One region of the Sphingomonas sp. GW821-FHT09E03 genome, then DNA from elsewhere that is predicted to be linked to it. Evidence: predicted binding sites of a transcription regulator. Region 1 holds the regulator's gene; each other region holds the start of a gene.
The links. Region 1 encodes LexA, which represses DNA repair genes until DNA is damaged. Its sites were predicted from a motif close to GTTCCNCNCTTGTTCT; they were not measured.
Positions count from the first base shown of each region.

Region 2: recA (recombinase RecA) is a predicted target of LexA. The motif match lies at 4,605-4,620, and genes of this name have one in related genera.
Region 3: AC07M8_RS15040 (ATP-dependent helicase) is a predicted target of LexA. The motif match lies at 4,119-4,134, and genes of this name have one in related genera.

Region 1 covers NZ_JBWKOS010000004.1:254,435-260,899, reverse strand. The annotation lists gene AC07M8_RS11560 (ComEC/Rec2 family competence protein) at 1-1,390, shown strand, start outside; gene lexA (transcriptional repressor LexA) at 1,689-2,369, opposite strand; gene AC07M8_RS11550 (molybdopterin molybdotransferase MoeA) at 2,440-3,630, opposite strand; gene moaC (cyclic pyranopterin monophosphate synthase MoaC) at 3,688-4,164, opposite strand; gene trpC (indole-3-glycerol phosphate synthase TrpC) at 4,161-4,937, opposite strand; gene trpD (anthranilate phosphoribosyltransferase) at 4,934-5,929, opposite strand; gene AC07M8_RS11530 (anthranilate synthase component II) at 5,926-6,465, opposite strand, start outside.
Region 2 covers NZ_JBWKOS010000004.1:54,834-61,298, forward strand. The annotation lists gene AC07M8_RS10625 (uracil-DNA glycosylase) at 1-378, opposite strand, end outside; gene AC07M8_RS10630 (electron transfer flavoprotein-ubiquinone oxidoreductase) at 507-2,159, shown strand; gene AC07M8_RS10635 (tetratricopeptide repeat protein) at 2,179-3,768, shown strand; gene AC07M8_RS10640 (4-(cytidine 5'-diphospho)-2-C-methyl-D-erythritol kinase) at 3,758-4,582, shown strand; gene recA (recombinase RecA) at 4,696-5,769, shown strand; gene AC07M8_RS10650 (DUF1989 domain-containing protein) at 6,366-6,465, opposite strand, start outside.
Region 3 covers NZ_JBWKOS010000007.1:128,282-134,746, forward strand. The annotation lists gene AC07M8_RS15025 (hypothetical protein) at 52-288, shown strand; gene AC07M8_RS15030 (oxidoreductase) at 301-1,143, opposite strand; gene AC07M8_RS15035 (TetR/AcrR family transcriptional regulator) at 1,195-1,815, shown strand; gene AC07M8_RS15040 (ATP-dependent helicase) at 1,824-4,115, opposite strand; gene AC07M8_RS15045 (MFS transporter) at 4,479-5,762, shown strand; gene rsmD (16S rRNA (guanine(966)-N(2))-methyltransferase RsmD) at 5,759-6,295, opposite strand; gene AC07M8_RS15055 (pseudouridine synthase) at 6,295-6,465, opposite strand, start outside.

The DNA.
Region 1 (6,465 bases):
GCGGCGGGCGGGGCTTGCCCATCTGCTGTCGGTCAGCGGTCTCCACATCACCGCCGCGGTCGCCGCCACCATGTTGCTCGTCACCCGGTTACTGGCGCTGTTTCCTATTATGGCCTTGCGGGTCCGCCTGCCGGTGGTGGCGGGCGTCGCCGGCGCGCTTGCGGCGATTGGCTACACCCTGCTGACCGGCAGCCAGGTGCCGACGATCCGCTCCTGCGTCGCCGCGCTGCTGGTGCTGGTGGCGCTGGCGCTCGGCCGAGAAGCGATGACGCTGCGGCTGCTCGCCATGGGGGCGCTGGTGGTCCTGCTGCTGTGGCCCGAGGCGCTGGTGGGGCCGAGCTTCCAGCTATCCTTCACCGCCATCGCCGCGATCGTCGCGCTGCACGAGCATCCATGGGTGATGGCGCAGGTTGCCGCGCGTGAGGAGGGCAGGGCGCGCGCGCTGGCGCGCAGCACCGCCTCGCTGCTCGTCACCGGGCTTGCCGTCGAGCTCGCGCTGATGCCAATCGCCGTGTTCCACTTCCACAAGGCCGGCCTGTATGGCGCGCTGGCCAATATCGTCGCCATCCCGCTGACTACCTTCGTGATCATGCCGCTGGAGGCGCTGGCACTGTTTGCCGATCTCGCGGGGGGCGGCGCGCCGCTGTGGTGGCTTGCCGAAGGTGCGCTGCAGGCTCTGCTGTGGATCGCGCGCACCGTCGCCGCAGCGCCAGGCGCCGCGGTCGCGTTGCCGGCGATGCCCGATGCCGCCTTCGGGTTGATGATCGGCGGCGGCTTGTGGCTGATGCTGTGGCGCACCCGCTGGCGGGCGCTCGGGCTGGCCCCGCTTGCCGCCGGCGCGCTCTGGGCGCTCACCACCCCGGCGCCGGACCTGCTCGTTACTGGCGACGGGCGTCATCTGGCGATCCGCACCCCCGCGGGGCTGGCGCTGCTCCGCGATCGCGCCGGCGATTACACCCGCAGCATGCTCGCCGAGAATGGCGGCGTCGATGGCGAGCCGCTGCTGCTCGCCGACCAGCCCGCGGCACGCTGCAGCCGTGATCTGTGCATCACCGATGCCCATCGCGGCGCCCTGAGCTGGCGGATCATGGCAACCCGCAGTGCCTATCCCGTGCCAACCGAGGATCTGAGCGTCGCCTGTGCCGGCGCCGATATCGTCGTCAGCGAGCGCTGGCTGCCGCGCCGCTGCACGCCGCGCTGGCTGCGGCTCGACAAGCCAGTGCTGGCGCGGACGGGCGGCGTCGCGGTAACGCTGGTAACCGGAAAAGTGGCAACGGTCCGCATGCGTGGCGACCGCCACCCCTGGCTTGTGGCGCCGACCATTGCGCCAGCGCGTCCGAACTATGAATTCTGGCCCCGCCGCCGCTCGTCGCCACCTCGTCCACGGTGACCACGACTGCCGCCCGGATACCCCGATCATCCTGAACCTGTTCCAGGATCCATGGTCAGAGCTGTTCGCGAGCGTGCGGCACGCGTCGGCCATAGATGCTGCAACAAGCTCAGGATGAAGAACAGGGTAAAGAGGTGGTTGGCCGCGCACTTACCCCATCGTGTCAGCCTCGGCACACTAGAGAGATAGCAGCATTAGCGACGATCAGGGCTCAAGAGACACCGGGCACCAAGCCTGCCGCTCCGTCACCCCACTACATCAACTTCGTCACGATCAACCATCGGCCGTGCCACCACCCTCAATCGTAGCGGCGCAGGATTCCCGACAGCTTACCCTGCACCCGTACATGCGACGGCGCATAGCGCTGCGGCTGATAAGCGCGGTTGGCCGGATCAAGCCGGACCATCGCACCTTCGCGGCGGAAATATTTGAGCGTCGCCTCGCTGTCCTCGATCAGCGCCACCACGATCTCGCCGTCGCGCGCCGTTTCCGTCCGGCGGATCAGCGCGAAATCGCCATCGAGGATGCCGGCCTCGACCATCGAATCGCCCGACACCTCGAGGGCATAATGTTCACCCGAACCGAGCAACGCGGCCGGCACCGCAAGCATCGAACTGCCTTCGAACGCCTCGATTGGTACGCCGGCGGCGATGCGGCCGTGTAGCGGGATCTCGATCACGTCATTGGCCGGCGTCGGGGCCGTCGCGCGAACGTTGCTGGTGCGGGCCGGTGGCGTGGCCGGAGTCGCTACCTTGCGGTCGCCGCGCTCGGGCATCTTGACCACTTCCAGCGCCCTCGCGCGATTGGGCAGGCGGCGGATATAGCCACGTTCCTCGAGCGCGCTGATCAGGCGGTGCACCCCGGATTTCGACTTGAGGTCGAGCGCTTCCTTCATCTCCTCGAACGACGGCGACACGCCAGTCTCTTCAAGGCGATCGTGAATGAAGCAGACGAGTTCGTGCTGCTTGCGGGTGAGCATGGCGGTCCTTCCGTGCCAGAACAGACGCGGAACTTCTAGGGAACGCCCTGACGTCCGTCAAGCGCGCTGATCAGGCGATGACGAGGATTTCCGCCGAGTCGCCGGCCACCGCCGGCGATGCTCCCGTGGCACGGACGATCAGGCAGTGCGACCGCGCCAGGGTAAGCAGCATCGAGCTATCCTGGATGGTGGAGGCATAGACTCGACCGTCGCGGATCTCGGCGCGCAGAAAGTCGGTGCGCGGGCCGTTGGCGGGCAGGTCCTCGCCGAGAATCGCCGTGCTGCTGCGCGGCATCGGGTAGGTGGCGCCGCCAAGCCGGGCGATCATCGGCTTAACGAACAGGATCGCGGTGACGAAGGCGGATACCGGATTACCGGGTAAGCCGAGTACCACCGTGGCGCCGAGCCGACCCGCCATCATCGGCTTGCCAGGCCGCAGCGCGATCCGCCAGAAATCGATGCTCCCGCCCGCGGCCTCGAGCGCGGGCCGGACCAGGTCGTGGTCGCCGACCGAGGCGCCGCCGGTGGTGACGAGGAGGTCCGCGTCGACGGCGGCAAAAGCATCGCGCAACGTCGCAAGATCGTCTGGAAGGATACCGAGATCGACGATGTCGACCGGCAGATCGGCGAGCATCGCCGCCAGCATCGCCCGGTTCGATTCTGGCAGTGCAGCAGGATCGTGCGGCGCGCTGGTGTCGCCGGGCTGGACCAGTTCGTCGCCGGTCGCGACCAAGGCTACCCGCACGCGGCGGTTGACTGCGAGGCTCGCCACCCCGCCGGTTGCCGCCACCGCGATTCGCGCCGGGGTAAGCCGCTCGCCGGCGCCGATCAGCCGGTCGCCCTCATGGAAATCGAGCCCGCGCTGCCGGGTGTTGCGGCCGAGCGCCGGCGGGCCTCCGCCGGTAAGGTGGATGCGATTCCCGTCGCGGCTCACCTCCTCCTGGACCATCACCGTATCGGCGCCCGCGGGCATCGCCGCGCCGGTGAAGATCCGCGCAGTCTGCCCCGCAGCGATTCCGCCTGCATAGGGCCGCCCGGCGGCGCTCTCGCCGACCAGCGTCCAGGGGCCGGGAAGATCGGCGAAGCGGATCGCATAGCCGTCCATCGCCGACAGATCGGCCGCGGGCTGGGTGCGGCGGGCGAGTACATCCGCGGCGGCCCAGCGGCCCGCGGCGGCGGCGAGCGGCACGGTCTCGGCGGCCACGGGCGTGGCGAGAGCGAACAGGCGCGCTTGCGCCTCGGCGATGGGGAGCAGGGTCACGCTCTGGCGGTGGGCGCGGATTGCCGGCGGGTCAACATGGCAGATCCCTGCGGCGGGTCAGGTGCGTGGCGCGTGCCATGCGCCCGACTTGCCGCCGACCTTGCTCAGCAGCCGCACACCATCGATGACCATCGCCTTGTCGAGCGCCTTGGCCATGTCATAGATCGTCAGCAGCGTCACCGAGACAGCGGTAAGCGCCTCCATCTCGACGCCGGTCTTGCCATCGGTCCGCGCCGTCGCGGTGGCGGTGATGCTGTCGTCACCAAGCTCGATATCGATGGCGACGCGCGTCAGCGGTAGCGGATGGCATAAGGGTATGAGCTCGGCGGTCTTCTTGGCGGCCATGATCCCGGCGACCCGCGCGACCGCGATCACGTCGCCCTTCTGCGCGGTGCCGCCGCGGATCGCCGCGAGCGCTTCGGGGCTCATCGCGATCCGCCCGGTCGCGACCGCCTCGCGCGACGTCGGCGCCTTGTCGCCGACATCGACCATGTGCGCCGCGCCCCCGGCATCGAGATGGGTGAGGCCGCTCATCCCACCAGCGCCCGCGTCGCCGCTTCGATATCGGGCTCACGCATCAGCGCCTCGCCGATCAGGAAGCAATGCACGCCACGCGCCGCCATGGCGTCAAGATCGGCGCGGCTGGTGAGCCCGCTCTCGGCGACGAAGGTACAGCCTTCGGGCGCCTTGCCGATCAGCTCGTAGCTGCGCTGGAAATCGACGCTGAAATCGCGCAGGTCGCGGTTATTAACCCCGATCAACCGGCTGTTGAGCTTGAGCGCGCGCTCCAGTTCATGCTCGTCGTGCACCTCGATCAGCGCATCCATCCCGCACTCGGTCGCCGAGGCCTCGATCTCGCGCATTTGCCCATCGTCGAGCGCGGCGACGATGATCAAGATGGCATCGGCGCCGAGCGCACGCGATTCGGTTGCTTGCCAGGGATCGACCATGAAATCCTTGCGGATCACCGGCAGCGTGCACGCCGCGCGTGCCGCGACCAGATAGTCGTCGCTGCCTTGGAACCACTGCTCGTCCGTCAGCACTGACAGGCAGGCGGCGCCACCCGCCTGATAGGCGCGGGCGTGAGCCGGCGGATCGAAATCCTCGCGGATCAGCCCCTTGGACGGGCTCGCCTTCTTGATCTCGGCGATCAGCGCGTGGCCGGGGCGCGCATCGAGCGCTGCCCGGAACCCCCGCGGCTTGCTCACCGCGGCGATCCCCGCGTCAAGATCGGCGAGGCTCGTCGTCGCCTTGCGCGCGGCAACCTCGGCGCGCTTGGTTTCGATGATGCGGGAAAGGATGGTCATCGGTAGGCGATCCACGAATCGAGCAAGGCCGCGGCGCTGCCATGGTCCAGGGTAAGGGCCGCGGCCTCGGCACCGGCGGCCAGCGTCGGGCTGTGGCCGGCGACGACCAGCGCCGCCGCGGCGTTGAGCAGCACCGCGTCGCGATAGGCGCCGTGCCGGCCGTCGAGCAGCGCGCGCAGCGCCGCGGCATTATAGGCCGGATCGCCGCCGCGGATCGCGGCTAGCGGGTGACGGGCGAGCCCTGCGTCGTCGGGGGTAATGGTGCGGGGCAGGGCCACGTCGCCGACCGTCACCGCGATGCTCGGCCCGGCGCCGGAGAGCTCGTCGAGCCCCTCCTCGCCCGAGATCACCGCGGCGCGCTCGGTGCCGAGTTGCGCCAGTGCCTCGGCATAGAGCGAGGTGTAATCGGGCCGGGCGATGCCGATCAGCTGGCGGGTGACGCGCGCCGGGTTGGCGAGCGGGCCCATCAGATTGAAGATCGTGCGCTTGCCGATCCGCCGGCGCAGCGGGGTGATCCGCCCCAGCGCCGGATGATGGTTGGCGGCGAACAGGAAGGCGATGCCGAGATCGCGCAGGCTCGCCTCGGCGGTGGCGCCGGCGATAGCGAGATCGAGCCCCAGCGCCTCGAGCGTATCCGCCGCGCCCGCCTTGGACGAGGCGGCGCGATTGCCATGCTTGGCGACCGGCACGCCGGCGGCCGCGACCACCAGCGCCACCGCGGTGGAGACGTTGAGCGTATGATGGCCATCGCCGCCCGTTCCGCACACGTCGATCGCACCGGGGGCTGCCTCGATCGGGATCATCCGCTGGCGCAGCGCGCGCGCTGCTTCGGCGATCTCGATGCTGGTCTCGCCGCGATCGGACAGCGCAAGCAGGAACTCGCCGATCGCCTCGTCGCTCACCCGGGCGTCGAGGATGTCGGCGAAGGCCTGGGCGGCGCTCTCGTGCGACAGCGGCGTCGACGGATCCGGCAATAGCGACAAGGTGGTCACGCGATCTCTTTGACCGGCAGCCCGGCGAGCCGCATGAAATTGGCGAGCATCGCATGGCCATGTTCGGTTGCGATGCTCTCAGGGTGGAACTGGACGCCGTGGATCGGCAGCGTCGCGTGGCGGAAGCCCATGACATTGCCGTCCGCGGCGGTGGCGTTGACCACCAGCGGCGCCGGCACGTCGTTGACGATCAGGCTGTGGTAGCGGGTCGCAGTGAACGGCGAGGGCAGGTCCGCGAACAGCCCGGTGCCGTCGTGGAGCACCGGTGAGGTCTTGCCGTGCATCAGCCCGCCGCGTTCCACCAGCCCGCCGAAATGCTGGCCGATCGCCTGGTGGCCAAGGCAGACGCCGAGCAGCGGCCGACCGGCATCGGCCGCGGCGGCGACGAGGTCGAGGCTCACTCCGGCTTCATTGGGCGTGCACGGCCCCGGCGAGATCAGGAACGCCTCGGCGCCCGACGAGATCGCCTGGCCGGCCGACATGGCATCGTTGCGGACGACCTCCACCTCGGCGCCGAGCTCCATCAGATAATGGAC
Region 2 (6,465 bases), 200 kb from region 1:
CATCCGATCAAACAGGCGGCCGACCACGCCGGTCATCAGCAGGCTTTCGGCGCCATCCTCCTTGTCGGGGCAGTCGACCAGCACCATCACCTTGGCATTCGCCGGGCCGGTCGCCGCGATCGAGACGCCGCGCCATGCCGCCTCGGGAGCGTCGGCGGCGATGCGCCAGGCGAGGAAGGTGGCGAGATCGTCCGACATGGCGGCTGCCGGTGCCACCACTGGTTCGGCCGCAGCCGGCGCCAAGGGCTGCTGGGGCACCGGCGCGGCCAGCCAGTCGCGCGGCAGCTCGTCGACCAGCGTGTCGACACCGGCGTCCTGCCACCAGTCGAGCGCACTGGCGGCGCTGCTCATCCAGTCGATATGTTGATCCGCTCCCACCGCTGGCCTTGTTCCCGCAGTTGACGTTTTGGTCAACTTGTCGGATCGCGGGGCAAGACAAGACGTTGCCGCCTCGCGCCCGGACGCTCTTAGACGGCGCAAGGGGGGCGGCAACCCGGGAGACGATGATGAGCGAACGCGAATCCATGCCCTACGATGTGGTCATCGTCGGCGCGGGGCCTGCCGGCCTCGCCGCCGCGATCCGCTTCAAGCAGCTGAGCGCCGAACGCGGTGCGGAGCTGTCGGTATGCGTGCTGGAAAAGGGGTCGGAGGTCGGCGCGCACATCCTGTCGGGTGCGGTGATCGACCCGCGCAGCCTCGACGAACTGCTGCCCGCCTGGCGCGAAACCTGTCCGCTCGCCGAGGTGCCGGTGACCGAGAACCTCCACTGGGTGCTGACCGAGCGGAAGAAGACGGTGCTGCCGCATCTGTGGACACCGCCGTTCCTCCACAACAAGGGCACTTATACCGGCAGCCTCGGCAACCTGTGCCGCTGGCTCGCCGGGCAGGCGGAGGAGCTCGGCGTCGAGATCTTCCCGGGGTTCGCAGCCGCCGAGATCCTGTTCGACGAGGCCGGCGGGGTGAAGGGCGTCGCCACCGGCGACATGGGCGTCGCGCGCAACGGTACCCACAAACCCGACTACCAGCCCGGGCTCGAGCTCCATGCCAAATACACCTTCTTCGCCGAGGGCTGTCGCGGGCATCTCACCAAGGAGGTGATCCGCACCTTCGATCTCGCGCGCGATGCCCAGCCGCAGGTCTACGGGCTCGGCATCAAGGAGCTGTGGGACATCGATCCTGCGCTCCATCAGCCCGGCCGGGTCATCCACACTCAGGGCTGGCCGCTCGGCGACGACGCCAATGGCGGCGGCTGGCTGTACCACCAGGCCAACGGCCAGGTCAGCCTCGGCTTCGTCACCTGGCTGAACTACACCAACCCCTATCTGTCGCCATTCAGCGAGATGCAGAAGTGGAAGACCCATCCCGAGATCGCCGCGCTGCTCAAGGGCGCCAAGCGCGTCTCCTATGGCGCGCGCGCGATCAGTGATGGCGGGCTGCAGTCGATCCCCAAGCTGGTGTTCCCGGGCGGCGCGCTGATCGGCGACAGCGCCGGCTTCCTCAACGTGCCGCGGATCAAGGGCACCCACACCGCGATGAAGAGCGGGATGATGGCGGCCGAGGCGGCGGTGGAGGCGGTCCTGTCGCAGCGGCAGAGCGACGAGCTGGTGGCTTATCCGGAGGCGTTCGATGCGAGCTGGGTGAAAAAAGAGCTGTCGATCGTTCGCAACGTCGTGCCGCTGGTGAAGCGGTTCGGCGACTTCGTCGGCTCCGGGCTGGCCGGCGTCACCATGTGGCTCGAGCATTTCGGCCTCAAGATGCCGTTCACCATGAAGCATCATCCCGATCACGAGAGCCTGTGGCGCAAGGATCTCGCTACGCCGCCGGTCTATCCCAAGCCCGATGGCGTGCTCACCTTCGATCGCCTGTCATCGGTGTTCCTGTCCAATACGAACCACGAGGAAGACCAGCCGGTCCACCTCACCCTCAAGGATGCGTCAATCCCGATCGGCTATGATCTGCCGATGTACGACGAGCCGGCGCAACGCTATTGCCCGGCCGGCGTTTACGAGGTGGTGGGGCAGGACACCGACGAGCCCCGGTTCGTGATCAACGCCCAGAATTGCGTCCACTGCAAGACGTGCGACATCAAGGATCCCACCCAGAACATCAACTGGGTGGTGCCGGAGGGTGGTGGAGGCCCCAATTACCCCAACATGTAAGCTGCTTCTCCTCGCCACCGTGCTGAGCGTCGCGGCGACCCCGGTCGCCGCCGATACGCGGTTGCCCGTACCGGCGGCGCGCGATGGCGTGGCGGCCTATCTCAAGGCGCGCGCCGCCGAGGCCGACGGCGAGATCGACCGCGCCGCCGCCGGCTATGCGGTGGCGCTGGCCGCGGCACCGGGTAATCTGGCTGTGGCCGATCGTGCCTATCGCCAGGCGATGGCGGCGGGGGATCTGCGGCTGGCGGCGCGCGCGGCCGGGATGCTGGCCGGCGAGGCGGAGGCGGCGCCAGACCTGCCGCTGCTCGGCCTCGCCGAGGCGGCCGCGCGCAGCGATGTCGCCGGGGTCGAGGCTGCCACCGCCGGGCTCGACAAGGGCGCGCTGCGAGTGCTGTCGCCATCGTTGCGCGGCTGGATCGCCTTCGCGCGCGGCAGCGATCCACTGGCGCCGCTTGCTGCGGCAGGCAGGGACCCGATCGCCAGCCATGTCGCCGCCGAACAGCGCGGGCTGCTGCTGATCGCCCGCGGTGACGTCACCGGCGGAAGCGCCGCCGTGCTCGCGCAGGCTCGCGGCGCCGAGGGCAACGACCTGCGCGCCGCCGCGGCGCAGCTGCTGTTCGGCGTCGGCGATGCGGCCGAGGCACGCAGCCTGCTCACGCTCGACGACCCTGTGCTGATGGCGATGCGGACCAGCAAGGGGGCCAGGCCGACGCTCGGGTTCGCCGTGTCGCGCCTGTTCGCGAGCCTGGGCGCCGACCTGCTCGACCAGCGCGCGTCGCCGCTGGGGCTCGGCCTCGCGCGCGCGGCGCTGGTCGCCGATCCCGGCAACGATCGTGCGCGGCTGCTGCTCGGCCAGGCACTCGCCCGCGGCGGCGCGACTGAGGCCGCGCTGCGCGTGCTGGCGGGCGTCGCGCCGTCGAGCCCGTTCCAGGCGCCGGCGGTGGCGGGGCGGATCATGATCCTGGTAAATGCGGGCCGCGATGCCGAGGCGCTCGATCTCGCCCGCGCCCGCGCGACCGATCCCGATGGCAGTGCCGACGATTGGCAGCGCTATGCCGATCGGCTGGTCGCGGCGCGCCGTTATGCCGAGGCGGCACCCTGGTATCGCCGCGTGACCGACCAGGTCGAGCCCGGCGGGCAGTGGGCGGCCTTTGTCCAATATGGCGGCGCGCTGGAACAGGCCGGCGACTGGCCCGGCGCGCGGGCCGCGCTGCGTCGCGCGGTGGCGCTCGGGCCATCCCAGCCGCTCGCGCTCAACTATCTCGGCTACGCCTCCGCGACGCGGGGCGAGGACATGGCCGCGGCGACCGCGATGCTCGAGCGTGCCCATGCCCTGTTGCCGGACAATCTGGCGATCGTCGATTCGCTTGGCTGGGTCTACCATCTGGCCGGTGACGACGGCCGGGCGCTGCCGATGATCGAGCGGGCCGCAATCGGCGAACCGGCCGACCCCGAAATCGCCGAGCATCTCGGCGACTTGTATTGGACGCTGGGGCGCCGCTACGAGGCGCGCTATGCCTGGCGCGCCGCCGCGCTCACCGCCGGCCCCGACGACCAACCCCGCCTCACCGCCAGAATAGAGACCGGCCTGCCATCCCATGATCGTTGAAGCTGCCCCCGCGAAGATCAACCTCGCGCTCCACGTCCGCCGCCGCCGCGCCGATGGCTATCACGAGCTCGAGACGCTGTTCGCCTTCGCCCGCGACGGCGACGCGATCACGGTCGAGCTGGCCGAGGCCGATGATTTCGCCATCACCGGCCCGTTCGCCGCCGCGCTCGCCGGGCCGGGCGACAATCTGGTGACGCGTGCCGCGACGCGCTTCGTTGACCGCTTCGGCATCGCCCAGGCGCATCGTATCGTGCTCGACAAGCGCCTGCCGATCGCCTCGGGGATCGGCGGCGGATCCGCGGATGCCGCGGCGACGCTGCGCGCGCTGGCTCGGCTCCACGGCGTCGCGCTCGACGATCCCGGGCTGTTCGCGATCGCCGAGCAGCTCGGCGCCGATGTGCCCGCCTGCCTGGTGGGGCGGACAACGCTGGGGACCGGCAAGGGCGAGACGCTGCAGCCGCTCGACGGGCTGTCGGGCACGCCGCTGCTGCTGATCAACCCGGGCGTGGCGGTGTCGACCGCACCGGTGTTCGCCGGCTGGGACGGGACCGATCGTGGTGGCCTTCCCGACGGCGACCTGCTCGCCCGTGCCCGCGCCGGTCGCAACGATCTCGAGCCGCCGGCGCGGGCGCTGGCGCCGGTGATCGGCGAGGTGCGTGCATTGCTCGATGCCGCGCCGGGGGTGCTGCTCGGGCGGATGTCGGGATCCGGCGCGACCTGTTTCGGGCTGTTCGAGTCCGCGGCGGCCGCCGCTGCCGTGGCTGCGCAGGCCGAGCGGCGCGGCTGGTGGACGCTGGCGACCGCGCTGGCCTGAGCCGTACGCGGATAATCGCCGCGTTCCCCTCTTGTTCCTGCAGAACAAACCATATACATGGTAACCAACGCGTTGCCGTGGGCGCGCGCATGCTCTAGCAGGGGAGGCTCCCAATGGCCGCCAATCTGAAAGTGATCGATAACGGCATGGCAACAGCCAACGCAGACCGCCAGAAGGCGCTAGACGCCGCGCTTGCGCAGATCGACCGCGCCTTCGGCAAGGGCTCGGCGATGAAGCTCGGCGCCAAGGAAACCATGCAGGTCGAGGTGATCTCGTCCGGCTCGCTTGGGCTCGACATCGCGCTCGGGGTCGGCGGTCTGCCGCGCGGCCGCGTGATCGAGGTCTATGGTCCTGAATCGTCGGGCAAGACCACGCTCGCGCTGCATGTCATCGCCGAGGCGCAGAAGGGGGGCGGCACTGCCGCCTTCGTCGACGCCGAGCATGCGCTCGATCCGGTCTATGCCAAGAAGCTCGGGGTCAACATCGACGAGCTGATCGTCTCGCAGCCGGATACCGGCGAGCAGGCGCTCGAGATCGTCGACACGCTGGTCCGCTCCAACGCGATCGACGTGCTGGTGGTCGACTCGGTCGCGGCGCTGGTGCCGCGCGCCGAGATCGAGGGCGAGATGGGCGACAGCCATGTCGGCCTGCAGGCGCGGCTGATGTCGCAGTCGCTGCGCAAGCTCACCGGCTCGATCAGTCGCTCGCGTTGTATGGTGATCTTCATCAACCAGCTGCGCATGAAGATCGGCGTGATGTACGGCAATCCGGAGACGACCACCGGCGGCAACGCGCTGAAATTCTATGCCTCGGTCCGGCTCGACATCCGCCGCACCGGTGCGATCAAGGACCGTGAAGAGGTCACCGGCAACGCCACCCGCGTCAAGGTGGTCAAGAACAAGGTCGCGCCGCCGTTCAAGCAGGTCGAGTTCGATATCATGTATGGCGAGGGCATTTCCAAGATCGGCGAGATTCTTGATCTCGGGGTCAAGGCCGGGCTGGTCGAGAAGTCGGGTGCCTGGTTCAGCTACGACAGCGTTCGCATCGGCCAGGGCCGCGAGAATTCGAAGAACTATCTGCGCGAGCATCCGGAAATGGCCGACAAGCTCGAGCGCGCCATCCGCCAGCGTACCGAGAAGGTTGCCGAGGAGATGATGGTCGGCCCGGACGCCGAGGACGATGTCTGATCGACGCCCATTCGGCGCTGATCCGGCGTGGATCGGTTGAATGGAGCAGGGGGCTCGCCAGCAATGGCGGGCCCTTTTAGCACGAGGCGAGCATCGGGGCGGGATACCGACGTGGCGGGACGCAGAACGCGGGATAAATGATCGGGGCGGGAGAAAAGCTGGCCGCAAGCCGTTGGATGATCAGCGATCCTGCTTGCCGGAGATACCATGCCCCAGCTCTTCATGTTCGCGCTGATCGGATCGGCGATGTTCGCGACCGTCATGACCACCATCGCCGGCGTCGCCACGATCCCGCGCCGCCGTAACGCCCAACGAGGCTGAGTCGGCGCGGTGGTTTGAACGACGACGCGTCTGGTTGTCGGATACACATCGGCAGAACCATCGGACGGCCGGCTGATCATTGATACGCACGAAGCGCCCTCTTCATTGGGGGGCGACTCTGTCGGGCGGGACCTGGGCTGGCCATCCCAGCGGAAGCTGGAAATTCCTGCGACAGAGCATGCGCCAGGGTCTTTGACGACGTGAGCTGGCAACCCGGCATAGTCGCGTGCCGCTGCGGAGGGCGCGCTAAGCACCCAGCTGCCGACCCTGCCAATTCAGCCCTGCGGCTCGATCCGATAATGGATCGGCTTGAACGTGCCGCCATTCGAGTCGGGTGCCGAGCACGCCGTCAGCCCGATGATCAGGTCCATCTCG
Region 3 (6,465 bases), on a different contig from region 1:
TGACCAAGGCGCGCTGCGCCGCGAACGCGCGCAGCGGCCGGGGTCTCGCGCATGCATGAGGGCGATCGGCCCGAGCAGCACCGAGCCTTGTCCACCGTCGAACGCGCCTATGCGCTGGCGCGCAACGGACCGTGCACCTCGCTTGATGATATCCGCCGCCAGCTCGAGCGCGAGCGCTATCCGTCGGTCAACGCCCATCTCAGTGGCCCGAGCATCCGCCGCGACCTGCGCCAGATCTGCCGCAATCGCCTGGTGGCGGCAAGCGGCGCGGCCTCGGCGGCGGAATAGCGCCGGGCCGGGTCAGGCCACGAAGCCGGTCGAGCGGGAGAGGGCGTCCCATGCGCCTATCTCGGCTTTCATCGCGGCCAGCTTCTGATCCACCAGGCCGAGCGCGTCCTCGCCCAGGAACAACCGCACCGGCGGACTGTCGGTCTCGACCAAGGCGAGCAGCGCCTGTGCGGCCCGAGCGGGGTCGCCCGGCTGGTTGCCGCTCTTGGCCTGACGCCCGGCGCGGATCGGGTCCATGACCTCATCATAATCGGCGATGCTGCGCGGCGTGCGATCCATCGATCGTCCCGCCCAATCGGTGCGGAACTGGCCGGGAGCGAGCGCGGTTACCCGGATGCCAAGGCCTGCCACTTCCTTGCCGAGCGCCTCGGAGATGCCTTCCAGGGCGAACTTGCTGCCGCAGTAGAAGCTGATCCCCGGCATGGTGATGAAACCGCCCATCGATGTGACGTTGACGATATGACCGCGCCGCCGGGCGCGCATGCCGGGCAGCACCGCCTTGATCATCGCCACTGGCCCGAACACGTTGGCGGCGAACTGGCGCTGGAGGTCGTCCATCGATGATTCCTCCAGCACGCCTTCATGGCCATAGCCCGCATTGTTCACCAGCACGTCGATCGGCCCGGCCTGGCGCTCGGCAGCGGCGATGGCGGCCGGGATCGCAGCGTAGTCGGTGACGTCGAGCACCAACGGGATCGCTTGGGCCGGCGCGAGCGCGGCAAAAGCATCGGCATCGCTCGTGCGGCGCACGGTGCCGATCACGCGATGCCCCGCAGCGAGCGCGCCCTCGGCAAAGGCGCGGCCGAGCCCGGAACTGACCCCGGTGATGACGAAGGTTTTGGCGGCAACGACCATGATCAATTCCTCAGTAGCAATGCGGTATATCATGATATAGAAAGAGCGATGATGATCGACAAGACGTCCCCACCCACCAGCGTGCGCGGCGAACCGCTGCGCCAGCGCGTGATCGACGCCGCCGAGCGGCTGCTGCGCCTCGATCGAGCCGACTTTTCGATGCGCGATCTCGCGGCCGAGGCGGGGGTCAGCTTCGCCACCCCGTTCAACCAGTTCGGCAGCAAGAATGCGATCATGCACGCGCTGTCGAGCCGGCGGATCGACAGCATGGAAGCGCGCTACCGCGCCGCGCGGCCAGCGGGAGAGGCGCCGCAGCGCGTGCTGCTGGCGGTCGATACGGCAGCGGCGGTGATGCTGGAGGAGCCGGTGGTCAACCGCGCGGTGATGGGCTTCATCGGCACCCGTGGCGGTGCCCCGGGTACGGTGTGGGCGCGATCGACTGCCCTATGGGCGCTGGCGCTGGGCGCGGGCGACGGGCTGATCCCGGCGCAAAGGGACGACGCGCTGCGTCGCCTACCCGGCCAGCTGGCGTTCGGCTTTCGCGGCGTGCTGTCGTTCTGGACGGCGGGCGAACTGCCGGACGCGGCGCTTGCCGGCAGTGCCCGTGACATGGCGCTGGCGTTGCTGCTTGGGGTGCTCGAGCAGCCGCCGCCGGCCGATCAACTGGCCTGAGCGCGGGCTCACCCCAGCGTCACGAAGCTGTCCATCACCCGCTTGCGGCCCGCCGCCTCGAAATCGATCTCGAGCTTGTTGCCCTCGATCTCGGCGATCGCGCCATAGCCGAACTTCTGGTGGAACACGCGCTGCCCAACCGACAGGTCGCTGCGCCCCTTGTTGCCGATGCTGACCGAGGGCGTGCGGGTCTCGACGATCCGCTTGGGGGCGGTGGTGAAACCCGAGCCAGAGTCAGCGGCGCGCTGCCAGCCGGGGCCGCGACCGCTGCCGCGGGCGACATTGGCGAAGGGATCGGCGCGCTCGCTCCAATTGGCCTGCCACAGGCTGGCGCCGCCGGACATGGTGGTCTCGCTGTCGATATGCTCGGGCGGCAGCTCGCCGACGAAGCGGCTGGGAATGCTCGAGGTCCACTGGCCATAGATGCGGCGGTTGGCCGCGTGGATGATCACCGCGCGGCGGCGCGCGCGCGTGATCGCGACATAGGCTAGCCGGCGCTCCTCCTCCAGGCTGCGCAGCCCACCCTCGTCGAGGCTGCGCTGCGACGGGAACACGCCTTCCTCCCAGCCGACCAGGAACACGGTGTCGAACTCGAGGCCCTTGGCGGCGTGGATGGTCATGATCGTGACCTGCGGGTCCTGCTTGCCGCCCTCATTGTCCATCACCAGACTGACATGCTCGAGAAAGGCACCGAGGCTCTCATATTCCTCCATCGCGCGGACGAGCTCGTTGAGATTCTCGAGCCGGCCGGCGGCCTCGACCGATTTCTCGGCCTGGTACATGGCGGTGTAGCCGCTCTCGTCGAGCAACTGGCGGGCGAGCTCGGCATGCGGCAGGTCGCGCGCCATGTCCCGCCAGCGGGCGATGTCGCCGATGAAATTGCCGAGCGTGCGGCGCGCCTGGGGGGTGAGTTCGTCGGTGTCGAGGATGCGCGCGGCGGCGGTGGTCAGCGGCACGCGGGTGGCGCGGGCGAGCTGGTGAATCTTGGCGATCGCCTTGTCGCCGAGGCCGCGCTTGGGGACATTGACGATGCGCTCAAAGGCGAGATCGTCGGCGGGCTGGTTGACGATGCGCAGATAGGCGAGCGCATCGCGGATCTCGGCGCGCTCGTAGAAGCGAAAGCCGCCGACGATCTTGTAGGGCATGCCGATCGCGATGAAGCGATCCTCGAACTCGCGGGTCTGGTGCTGGGCGCGGACCAGGATGGCAATGTCATCGAGGCTTTTGCCGTTCCTTCGGCAAGCCTCGATCTCGTCGCCGACGCGGCGGGCCTCCTCGGGCCCGTCCCACACGCCGATCACCTGGACCTTCTCGCCGGCGTCGAGCTCGGTCCACAACTGCTTGCCGAGCCGACCGCTGTTGTTGGCGATGACGCCGCCCGCGGCGCCGAGGATGTGCGGGGTGGAGCGGTAATTCTGCTCGAGCCGGATCACCTTGGCGCCGGGAAAATCCTTTTCGAACTTGAGGATATTCTCCACCTGCGCGCCGCGCCAGGAATAGATCGACTGATCATCGTCGCCGACGCAGGCGATGTTGCGCCGCGCCTGGGCTAGCAGCCGCAGCCAGAGATACTGGACGCTGTTGGTGTCCTGATACTCGTCGACCATGATATATTTGAAGCGGCGCTGATAATCCTCGAGCACGTCGCGGTGGGTCTTGAGGATGGTCAGCATGTGCAGCAGCAGATCGCCGAAATCGCAGGCGTTGAGCGCCTTCAGCCGCGCCTGATATTGAGCATAGAGCTCGCCGCCGCGACCGTTGGCGTAGCGCTCGCTTTCGCCGGCATCGATGTCGGCGGGGACCAGCCCCTTGTTCTTCCACTCGTCGATCAGCCCCGCGAGGCTGCGCGCGGGAAAGCGCTTTTCGTCGAGATCGGCGGCGACGATCATCTGCTTGAGCAGGCGCAGCTGGTCGTCGGTGTCGAGGATGGTGAAGTTGCTCTGCAGCCCGACCAGCTCGGCATGGCGGCGCAGCATCTTGGCGCCGATCGCGTGGAAGGTGCCGAGCCAGGGCATCCCCTCGACCAGGTCGCCGACCAGCCGGCCGACCCGCTCGCGCATCTCGCGCGCGGCCTTGTTGGTGAAGGTCACCGACAGGATTTGCGAGGGATAGGCGCGCTGGGTGTAGAGCAGGTGGGCGAGCCGGGCGGTAAGCGCCGCGGTCTTGCCGGTGCCGGCGCCGGCGAGCATCAGCACCGGGCCTTCGGTGGTCAGCACCGCCTCGCGTTGGGGATCGTTCAGGCCCTTGAGATAGGGCGGATCCTGCACGGCGGCAGACGGGCGGGGGGCGAGGTCGTTCACCGGTGAACAGGTAGGGAACGCCGAGGCCGGAGGCAACCGCCAAGCTGTCGGGTCAAGTCGTTGAGCAACCCCTGACAAAATCCGGGGCGGCTCGGTGAGGAACCGCCCCGTAGTTCAGGGAGGCCGGGCGACAGGGGAGGCGCCCGACAGCCGCGCTCAAAGGGGGAGAGGAGCAGCGGCTGCCGGCGCTATGGCGGAGCATTGTTGCCGCAAAATGTCAGCAGGTGGGAATATCGGATTCGGCGCGCGAGGCCGTTCTGCTTTCCTCCGCGACGCCGGGTGGCGGCGGCGCATCGTGCAAGCCGGGGCGGCATCGACGTTCCTTTAGTTGCGCGATGCGGCTGCTAAACAATACAGGGCGCCATGCATCCTCCCGCCGCCCGCCGTATCCTGCTCGCCAGCCTGGTTGGCACCGCCGTCGAATTCTACGACTTCTACATCTATGCCACCGCCGCGAGCCTGGTGTTCGGCGAGCTGTTCTTCCCCAAGGGCGCGGCCGGCACCCAGCAGCTCGCCGCCTTTGCGACGCTCGCCGTCGCCTTTTTCGCACGACCGATCGGCAGCGTCGTGTTCGGCCATTTCGGCGATCGCATCGGCCGCAAGTCGACGCTGGTCGCGAGCCTGCTGACGATGGGATTGTCGACGACGCTGGTCGCGGTGCTGCCGACCTATGCGAGCGCCGGCTGGGTCGCGCCGATCGCCTTGTGCCTGCTGCGCTTCGGCCAGGGCTTCGGCCTCGGCGGCGAATGGGGCGGGGCGGCGCTGCTCGCGGTGGAGAACGCCCCGCCGGGCTGGCGCGCACGCTACGGGATGGCGCCGCAGCTCGGCGCGCCGGTCGGCTTCATCGCCGCCAATGGCCTGTTCCTGCTGCTCGGTTTGTGGCTGACGCCCGACCAGTTCCGCGACTGGGGCTGGCGCATTCCGTTCGCGATCAGCGCCTTGCTGGTGCTGCTCGGGCTGTGGATCCGGCTCAAGCTGGTCGAGACCGCCGAGTTCGCCGCCTCGCTTGCCGAGGCGCCACCGCCCGCGGTGCCGATCGCCGAGGTGCTGCGCCGCCATGCGGGCGTCACGATCGCCGGCACGATCGGCGCGGTCGCCTGCTTCGCCACCTACTATATCGCCACCGCCTTCGTGCTCGGCTACGGCACCAAGACGCTGGGCTATCCGATGCAGGCGCTGCTCGGCGTCCAGCTCGGCGCGATCCTGTTCATGGCGCTCGGCATCTATCTGTCCGCCTGGCTCGCCGATCGCTGGTTCGACGAGCGCCGCGTGCTCGCCGCCGGCTGCGTCGGCGTGGCGCTGACCGGCTTCGTGATGGCGCCGCTAATGGGCAGCGGCTCGCTCGGCGAGCTGTTCGCGTTCCTCGCGGTGCTATTGTTCATGATGGGCTTCGTCTACGGCCCGCTCGGCGCGTGGCTGCCGGGGCTTTTCCCGGCGCGGGTGCGCTATTCGGGGGCGTCGATCGCGTTCAACGTCGCCGGAGTGATCGGCGGCGGCCTTACTCCGCTGATCGCGCAGGGGCTGGCGATGCAGGGTGGGCTGGCGCTGGTCGGCCTGTATCTCAGCGGTGCGGCGCTGCTCAGCCTGGTGGCGCTGGTGCTGGTGCGCGGCCGGTCGGCGCCGCCGGTGGCCGACCTGCTGGTCTAGGCCTGGCGGAGTAGTGTCAGCCGCGCCTTGCCGTGGACGCGGGTGGCGTCGATCGCAAAGCCGGCGACCTCGATCTCCTCGGCCTTGGCGGTCTCGATACTGACCCAGGTCGCAGGCCCGATCCAGCCGAGCCGGCCAAGCTTGTCGAGCGCCACCGCACCGGCACCGGTGCCATAGGGCGGGTCCATCATGATCAGGTCGAGCGGCGTCGCGGTCGGGCCGAGCGCCAGCACCGAGGTGGCGCGGACATCCGCGCGCGTCTCGAGCTTGGCGAGATTGGCCTTGAGCGCGTCGACCGCGGCGCGATCCTGCTCGACGAACAGGCACGAGCCCGCGCCGCGCGACAGCGCCTCGATGCCGAGCGCGCCCGAGCCGGCGAACAGATCGGCGACCGCCAGCCCCTCGAAGCTGCCGAGCCGGCTGGCGAGCATCGAGAACAGCGCCTCACGGGTGCGATCGGCGGTGGGTCGCGTGGCCTCGCCCTTGGGAGCGACCAGCGGCCGCCCGCGCCATTGCCCGGCGATCACCCGCATCAGCGCTTTGCCTTGGGTGGATGGCCGCGGCCGCCGGCCGGACCCTTGCCGGGGCCGGGGCGGGGATTAACGCCGTCACGCGGCGGGCGGCCGCGTCCGCCGGCGGGGCCCTTGGTGCGCGGCGACAGGGTCGCGCCGGTCCGTTCGGTGCGCGGGGCGCCAGTCCGCGC